Regions from separate parts of the Pseudonocardia sp. ICBG162 genome, predicted to be linked through region 1. Evidence: riboswitches for the same ligand, from Rfam matches in the RefSeq annotation. Region 1 holds a riboswitch; the other holds the start of a gene.

Region 1 (4,102 bases):
GAGGAGCTCGTGCGGGTCGTGCTGCTCGGGCGCGGCCGGGTCGGCGACGACATGTTCGGCCAGGGGCTGCGCTACCACCCGGCGGGGGTGAGCCCGGTGGCGCGCGACGTCGCACGGGCCCGCGCGCTCGTCACCGAGGCCGGGGCGCAGGGGGCGGCGATCGAGCTGCAGACCAGCGGCGCCGACCCGACCTTCGACGCCGCCACCGCGCTCGTCGCGCGCCAGCTCGGCGAGGTCGGGCTGCGGGTCACGGCGCGGCCGCTGCCGTCGTCGGGCTACTTCCGGGCCATCCGGCAGCAGGGCGTGTTCTCCCAGAACAGCACCGGCTCGCTGCCGATCCCGGACTACATCGGACGCCGGATGCTGACCAGCACCCCGACCTACGACTTCACCGGCTACCGCAGCCCCGAGATCGACCGCCTCTACTACGCCGCCGTCGCCACCACCGACGACGCCGCGCGCACCGACGCGTTCGCCCGGATCCTGGGTCTGCTGCGCGCCGACTCGGGCGCCCTGGTGTGGGGTGTGCGGGACTGGAACGTCGGCGTGGCGGCCGGGCTCACCGGACTGGAGGCGGCCCGGCCGAACACGTTCGCCTGGGCGAACTTCGCGCGCGCCCGGCTCGGGTGATCAGCGGATCGCGACCAGGGTGCGCCGGTCGAAGGTCTGGGTGAGCGTCCCGACCTCGGCGAACCCGGCGCCGTACAGCGCCTGCTCCCAGGCCGGCAGCGACGACCCCCCGGTGACCCGGCCGGCGAAGCGGCGCTCCCGCTCGGCGAACCCGTCGGCCAGGGCCGGCTCGTCGGCGAGCGCGTCCCACCAGGTCCGGAAGTCCTCGCCGGTGGCCAGTCCCCGGTCGGTGCGCTCGACCCGCAGGGCCCGGGTCAGCTCGGCCAGGCGCGGCTGCTCCGGGTCGGCGAGCACGGTGTCGACGTTCACGAACACCGCGCCGGGGCGCAGCACGGACGCGAGGCGCTGCGCGAGCCCGGGGAGCGCGGGCTCGGGCAGCCAGTGCAGGGCGGTGGCCGAGACGGCGGCGTCGAACGGCCCGCCGACGGCGTCGGTCCACCCGGGACGCGAGAGGTCGGCGTCGACCCAGTGGACGCGCTCGCCGGTGGTCCGCCGGGCCAGCTCCAGCATGACCGGGTCGACGTCGACGCCGACCACCTCGGCACCGGTCCAGCGCGCCGCCGCGCGGGCCGCGAACGACCCGGGCCCGCAGGCGAGGTCGAGGAGCCGTGCGGGGGTGCCGGCGAGCCGGTCGACGACGTCGAGCGCCAGCGCGAACAGTTCCTCGCGGTCGGGGATGTAGCGCTCCTGCTGGGCGTCCCACCGGCGCAGCCAGTGCTCGGCGTCGAGGTCCGTTCCGGTGGTCATCACACTCTCCTGCACAGCGGTGGCAACAGTGCGGCCGACGGTATCCGCGCGGACCCGCCGAACGGAAGGGACCGCCGGGCCCGTGACCGGCGACGTTCACCGTGCGTGACTCAACGGTCGTCGAAACCGGAACCGATAGGGGGGTCGATCGTGTCCGGACCCCAGATGTAGTGTCCGGGGCGCTGGTGGTTCACCGGTCCGCACGGGCCGGTGAGGCAAGAGGGAACCCGGTGGGAATCCGGGACTGCCCCGCAGCGGTGAACGGGAACGACCGCCGTCAACAGCACTGGGAGCTCCTCCCGGGAAGCGACGGCCAGTAGGTCTGTGCAGTGCGCCCGTGAGTCCGAAGACCTGCCACCGGTGCGCGTGCCGACCGGTGCGCGCTGCTCCGGGGCCTCGTGGGACGGCGCCAGGGTGTGGTGGGCCATCGCGGTCGTTCGGTCCCACCGCCTCCTCGCACCGCTCCGCCCCCGGGGACGACGGCGACTCGCGAGGAGAGAGCCCGTGACGGCTTCCACCGCTGCACCGGCAACAGCACCCCCGGCCCTGCGCGTCATCCGGCGCGACGGGTCGGAGACCGGTTTCGACGCCACCAAGATCTCGGTGGCGATGACCAAGGCCTTCCTCGCCGTCGAGGGGGACGCCGGTGCGTCGTCGTCGCGGCTGCACCACCTCGTCGCCGGGCTGACCGACCAGGTCGTCGCGGCACTGGCCCGCCACCCCGCGCACGCGGTGCACGTCGAGCAGATCCAGGACCAGGTCGAGCTCGCCCTGATGCGCGGCGGGCACCACCGGGTCGCCCGCTCCTACGTGCTCTACCGCGAGCAGCAGGCCCAGGCCCGCGCGCACGACGGCGGGGGCACCGCCGCCACGGACGCCCCGGTCGTGCACGTCACCCACCCGGACGGCAGCCGGGCCCCGCTGGACCGCGCCCGCGTCGCCGCGGTGCTCGACGAGGCCTGCGCCGGCGTCGAGGACGTGACCCCGGAGCCGGTGCTCGCCGAGCTGGACCGCACCGTCTACGACGGCATCACCGCCGACGAGCTGGCCCAGGCCCTCGTCCTGGCCGCCCGCACCCTGGTCGAGCGCGAGCCCGCGTACTCGCTGGTGGCCTCGCGGCTGCTGCTGGACCGGCTGCGCGCCGAGGCCGTGTCGCACCTGGCCGGCACACCGTCCACCCCGGACCACGCGGAGATGGGCGCGGCCTACGCCTCCTACTTCCGTGACTACCTGCGGCACGCGATCGCGGTCGGCCTGGTCGACCCGGAGCTGGCGACCTTCGACCTGGAGCGGGTCACCGCCGCGATCCGCCCCGAGCGCGACCTGCAGATCGGGTTCCTCGGCCTGCAGACCCTCTACGACCGCTACTTCCTGCACGAGCGCGGCGTGCGCTTCGAGCTGCCGCAGGCGTTCTTCCTGCGGGTCGCGATGGGGCTGGCGGTCCGCGAGGTCGACCGCGAGGCGCGGGCGGTCGAGTTCTACGAGCTGCTGTCGAGCTTCGACTTCATGGCCTCGACCCCGACGCTGTTCAACTCGGGCACCACCCGCCCGCAGCTGTCGTCGTGCTTCCTCACCACCGTCGACGACGACCTGGAGTCGATCTTCGGCGGCTACCGCAACAACGCGCTGCTGGCGAAGTACTCCGGCGGGCTGGGCAACGACTGGACCCCGGTCCGGGGGCTCGGCGCGCACATCCGGGGCACGAACGGCGTCTCCCAGGGCGTGGTGCCGTTCCTCAAGATCGCCGGGGACACCGCGGTCGCGGTGAACCAGGGCGGCAAGCGCAAGGGCGCCGCGTGCGCCTACCTGGAGACGTGGCACGTCGACATCGAGGAGTTCCTCGACCTGCGCAAGAACACCGGCGACGACCGCCGCCGCACCCACGACATGAACACCGCGAACTGGGTGCCCGACGAGTTCCTGCGCCGCGTGCAGGCCGACGGCGAGTGGACCCTGTTCTCCCCGGACGAGGCCCCCGACCTGCACGACCTCTACGGCACCGCGTTCGCCGAGCGCTACCGCGCCTACGAGGCGGCCGCGGCCCGCGGTGAGGTCCGGGTGCACCGCACGGTGCGCGCGGTCGAGCTGTGGCGGCGGATGCTGACCATGCTGTTCGAGACCGGGCACCCGTGGATCACGTTCAAGGACCCGTGCAACCTGCGCAGCCCGCAGCAGCACGCGGGCGTGGTGCACTCGTCGAACCTGTGCACCGAGATCACCCTCAACACCCGTGCCGGCGACGAGGGCGAGGTCGCGGTCTGCAACCTGGGCTCGGTGAACCTCGCCGCGCACGTCACCGCGGACGGGCTCGACGCCGACAAGCTGCGCCGCACGGTGACCACCGCGGTGCGGATGCTCGACAACGTCGTGGACATCAACTTCTACACGATCCCCGAGGCCCGCCGGTCCAACCTGCGTCACCGCCCGGTCGGCCTGGGCCTCATGGGCTTCTCCGACGCGCTGTTCACCCAGCGCATCGCGCCCGGCAGCGACGCGGCGGTGCAGTTCGCCGACCGCAGCGCGGAGGCGCTGTCCTTCCACGCGATCACCGCGTCGTCGGACCTGGCGGTCGAGCGCGGCCGCTACGCCAGCTTCGACGGGTCGCTGTGGAGCCGCGGGATCCTGCCGCTGGACTCGGTCGAGCTGCTGGCCGCGGCCCGCGGCGACGGCGAGCTCGACGTCGACCGGTCGTCCACGCTGGACTGGGCGTCGCTGCGGGAGAAGG
Region 2 (4,102 bases), on a different contig from region 1:
GGGCGACGTGGAAGGCTGGACGCCGTGACCGTCACCGTCTGGTGGGCCGCCCCGGCCGATCCCGGCGACCGCGCCGACCTCGTCGCGCTGCTGGACGCCCATGAACGCGAGCGGCTCCGCGCACTGCGCAGGCCCGAGGACCGCGCCCGCTACCTCGCCGCGCACGCCCTGGCCCGGCTCGTGCTCGCCGAGCGGCTCGACGCCGACCCCGCCGCGCTCGTCCTGGACCGGACCTGTCGCTGCGGGGAGCCGCACGGCAAGCCGCGCCTGGCCGGGCGCGGCGACGACCCCGGCTTCTCGCTGACCCACTCCGGCGCGCTGGTCGGCGTCGCGGTCGGGACCGGCCCGGTCGGCGTCGACGTCGAGGCGCACCGCCCGCTGTCCGGCCTCGACGGCCTGGTCCGGCACGCCCTCTCCCCCGCCGAGCTCGCCGCGGGCACGCCCGACGGCACCGGGTTCCTGGTCACCTGGACCCGCAAGGAGGCGCTGCTCAAGGCCACCGGCGAGGGCCTGTCGAGCCCGATGGACGCGATCACGCTGTCCCCGCCGCACGCCCCGGCCCGGGTGCTGGGCTGGACCGGCACCGGCGGGAGCTGGTGGGTCGCCGACGTCGCCACCGGTCTCGACGACCACCCGGGCGCCGTCGCCGGGGCGGGACCGGTGGCCCCGGCCGTCGCCGTCGCCGACGGCGACGCGGTCCTGTCGGTGCGCCGGGGCACGATGCACGGGTGATGGTGAGGTGACCGCGGCGGCCGACCGCTGGGTGCTGCATCTGGACATGGACGCGTTCTTCGCCTCCGTCGAGCAGCTGACCCGGCCCACGCTGGCCGACCGGCCGGTCCTGGTCGGCGGCGCAGGGCCGCGCGGCGTCGTCGCGGGGGCGAGCTACCAGGCGCGGGTGTTCGGGGCCCGCTCGGCGATGCCGATGGGCCAGGCGCGGCGGCGCTGCCCGCACGCGACCGTCCTGCCGCCCCGGTTCTCGCTGTACAAGGCGCTGTCCGAGGAGGTCATGGCCGTCCTCGGCGAGTTCTCCCCGGTGCTCGAGCCGGTGTCGGTCGACGAGGCGTTCGTGGAGCCGCCCGACCTCGTGGGGGCCTCCCCGGACCGGGTGCGGGAGTGGGGCACCCGGCTGCGCGGCGCGGTGCGCGAGCGCACCGGGCTGCCCGCCTCGGTGGGTGCCGGGTCGGGCAAGCAGGTCGCGAAGATCGCCTCCGAGCTGGCCAAGCCGGACGGGCTGCGGGTGATCGCCCACGCCGAGCAGGCCGCCGTGCTCGACCCGCTGCCGGTGCGGTCGCTGTGGGGCATCGGGCCGGTCTCCGGCGAGGCGCTGCGGAAGATCGGGATCGAGACGATCGGACAGCTCGCCGCGATGGACGCCCGCGAGGTCGCCGGAGTGCTGGGCGGCGCCGTCGGGTCCGAGCTGCACCGACTGGCCCGCGGCATCGACGACCGTCCGGTCGCCCCGCGCGGCGCGGCCAAGCAGATCAGCGCGGAGACGACCTTCGACGCCGACCTGACCGCGATGAGCGCGGTGCACACCGCGGTGGAGTCGATCTGCGTCGCCGTGCACCGGCGCCTGGTCGCCGACGGCCGGACCGCCCGCACCGTCACGGTGAAGGCGCGGACCGGGGACTTCACCACCCACACCCGCTCCGAGACCACCCCCTTCGGGACCCGGGACCTGGCGACCCTGGTCGCGGTGGCCCGGCGGCTGGCCGAGGGCGCCGTCGGCGAGGGCGGGGTGCGGCTGCTGGGGGTGTCGGTGTCCGGCTTCGGCGACGAGCCGCCACTGGCGCTGTTCGACGCGGTGCCCTCGGAGAGCGGGTGGACGACGGCCCCGGCCTCCGACTCCCCGCCCGCGCCCGCCGGCCCGGCCGCCGCGGCGGGGGTGACCGTGCTCGACGCACCCCCGGAGAGCGACGCAGCCACCGGGACCGGCGCGACCGTGGAGCCCGGCGACGTGCCCGGCCCGCTCCGCCCGGACCGGCCCGACCGCGAACCCGACCCGGACCGGCCCTGGCGCGCCGGCGACGACGTCGCCCACCCCGAGCACGGCCACGGCTGGGTCCAGGGCGCCGGGCACGGGCGGGTCACCGTGCGGTTCGAGACCGCGCTCACCGGCCCCGGACGCACCCGCACGCTCGACGCCGCCGACCCGGACCTCACCCGGGCCGACCCGCTGGGCAGCTGGCGGGCCTGAGCCCGGGCCCCGTGCGGGCTCAGCCGATCAGCGGGCTGCGGTGCGGCGGTGCGACGCGGCTGCCCTCGGCGACCCGGGCGCGCAGCGCGGGGGCGGTGCGGGCCAGCCCGTCGAGGACGGCGCCGAGCGCGGCGTCGCCCGCGGGGTCGCCCCCGACCAGCAGCACCGCGGCTCCGGCGGGCCCGGCGGCGGCCCAGGCCCCGATCCGGGCGACGGCGTCGCGCGGTGTGACCGGCTCGACCCGCCACGCCTCGGCGTAGAACAGGGCGGTCGACTCGGCCTGCGGGAAGGCGAAGACCGTCTCGGCCTCGGCCAGCAGGTCGTGCGCACCCGGGCGGGGCGCGTCGTCGCCGGACGGGTCGGTACCGAGCACCACCAGGTCGTGGCTCATCGCATGTCCTCCTCGAGGGTCCGCGCCCTCACCAGTGGGAATCCGCGACGACGGGCAGTGTCCTGGCTCCCGGATCGGCACGCCCTCCCCGGCCTTCCCCCCCTCGCGGGCGGTGGCGCCGGTGCGGGGAGGGCACTCCCCGGTGACAGTGGCGGGACCGCGCCGGACTCGCACCGGCTTCCTGTTCCGTCGTCGGCCGGGAGCCCATCACGCGACCGGGTTAGCGGTCAACAGTCCCCCGCCCGGCCACTCCCCGCAGATGGTCGAGCAGGTCGTGCTCGGCCAGCGTCCCGAGCAGCGGCCCGTCCGGCCCCTCCCGCACGGGCAGCGCGGCGCCCCGGTGTGCGGCGAGCACCCCGAGGACGTCGTGCACGGAGCCGTCCGGGTCCAGGGCGGGCAGCTCCGGGTCGGGCGTCGTGCCGTCGGCGGGGCGCATCACCTGGGCGACGACGACCCGGCGCAGCGCCTCGTCGGTCGGGGTGTCGGCGGCGAGGTCGATCCCGCGTCGCAGCAGCTTGAGCGTGTAGATGTTGTCCCGCGACACCAGGTTGGACAGGCCGGTGGCCAGGACGACGGCGGCCATCAGCGGCAGGATCAGGGCGTAGTCGCCGGTGAGCTCGAACACGATGAGCACCGCGGTGATCGGGGCGTGCGCGGCCCCCGCGAACACCGCCGCCATGCCGACCAGGCCGAACGCGCCGGGGTGCAGGTCGAGCGCCGGGAACAGGGCCGCGGCGGCGTAGCCGAAGGCGGTCCCGGCGGTGCCGCCGACGAACAGCGACGGCGCGAAGACGCCGCCGGACCCGCCTATGCCGATGGTGAGGCTGGAGGCGAGGATCTTCCCGACGACGAGCAGGAGCAGGAACCCGACGACGTACCGGCCGCCGATCGCGGCCTCCAGCACCGGGTAGCCCACGCCGTACATCTGGGGCAGCGCCAGCAGCAGCGCGCCGAGCAGCAGCCCGCCGACGGCCGGGCGCAGCCACTCCGGGCCGCGCCAGACGGCGTCGCAGGCGTCCTCGACGGCGTAGAGGATGCGGGCGAAGGCCCAGCCCAGCAGCCCCGCGAGCAGCCCCAGCAGCGCGTAGAGCGGCAGCTGGGCGGGGCTGCCCAGGTCGAAGTGCGGCAGGGTCAGGATCGCGCGGTCCCCGGCGATCACCTCGGCGACGACGTTCGCGACCACCGAGCTGATCACCAGCACGCCGAAGGCCTCGGCGCTGAACGACCGCAGGATCAGCTCCAGGCCGAACACCACCCCGGAGATCGGGGCGTCGAACGTCGCGGAGATGCCGCCCGCGGCGCCGCAGGCGACCATCAGGACCAGCCGGGTGGCGGGCACCCGCAGCCACTGCCCGATGGCCGAGCCGAGCGCGGAGCCGATCTGCACGATCGGGCCCTCCCGGCCGACGGAGCCGCCGGTGCCGATGCAGATCCCCGACGCGAGCGCCTTCACCGCGGCGACGGTGGCCGGGATCCGCCCGCCCCGGCGCGCGACGGCGAGCATCACCTCC

The links. Region 1 has a riboswitch for cobalamin ahead of KPL60_RS28660 (ribonucleoside-diphosphate reductase subunit alpha). Riboswitches for the same ligand answer to the same signal wherever they lie in the genome.
Region 2: linked by a shared signal. The riboswitch ahead of KPL60_RS15525 (hypothetical protein) and the one ahead of KPL60_RS28660 (ribonucleoside-diphosphate reductase subunit alpha) in region 1 are both predicted to bind cobalamin.

Annotation. Positions count from the first base shown of each region.
Region 1 covers NZ_JAHLJD010000031.1:813,690-817,791, forward strand. The annotation lists gene KPL60_RS28650 (ABC transporter substrate-binding protein) at 1-630, shown strand, start outside; gene KPL60_RS28655 (trans-aconitate 2-methyltransferase) at 631-1,377, opposite strand; cobalamin riboswitch at 1,547-1,751, shown strand; gene KPL60_RS28660 (ribonucleoside-diphosphate reductase subunit alpha) at 1,882-4,102, shown strand, end outside.
Region 2 covers NZ_JAHLJD010000017.1:301,098-305,199, forward strand. The annotation lists gene KPL60_RS15515 (4'-phosphopantetheinyl transferase superfamily protein) at 25-732, shown strand; gene KPL60_RS15520 (DNA polymerase IV) at 779-2,200, shown strand; gene KPL60_RS15525 (hypothetical protein) at 2,220-2,591, opposite strand; cobalamin riboswitch at 2,626-2,815, opposite strand; gene KPL60_RS15530 (chloride channel protein) at 2,812-4,102, opposite strand, start outside.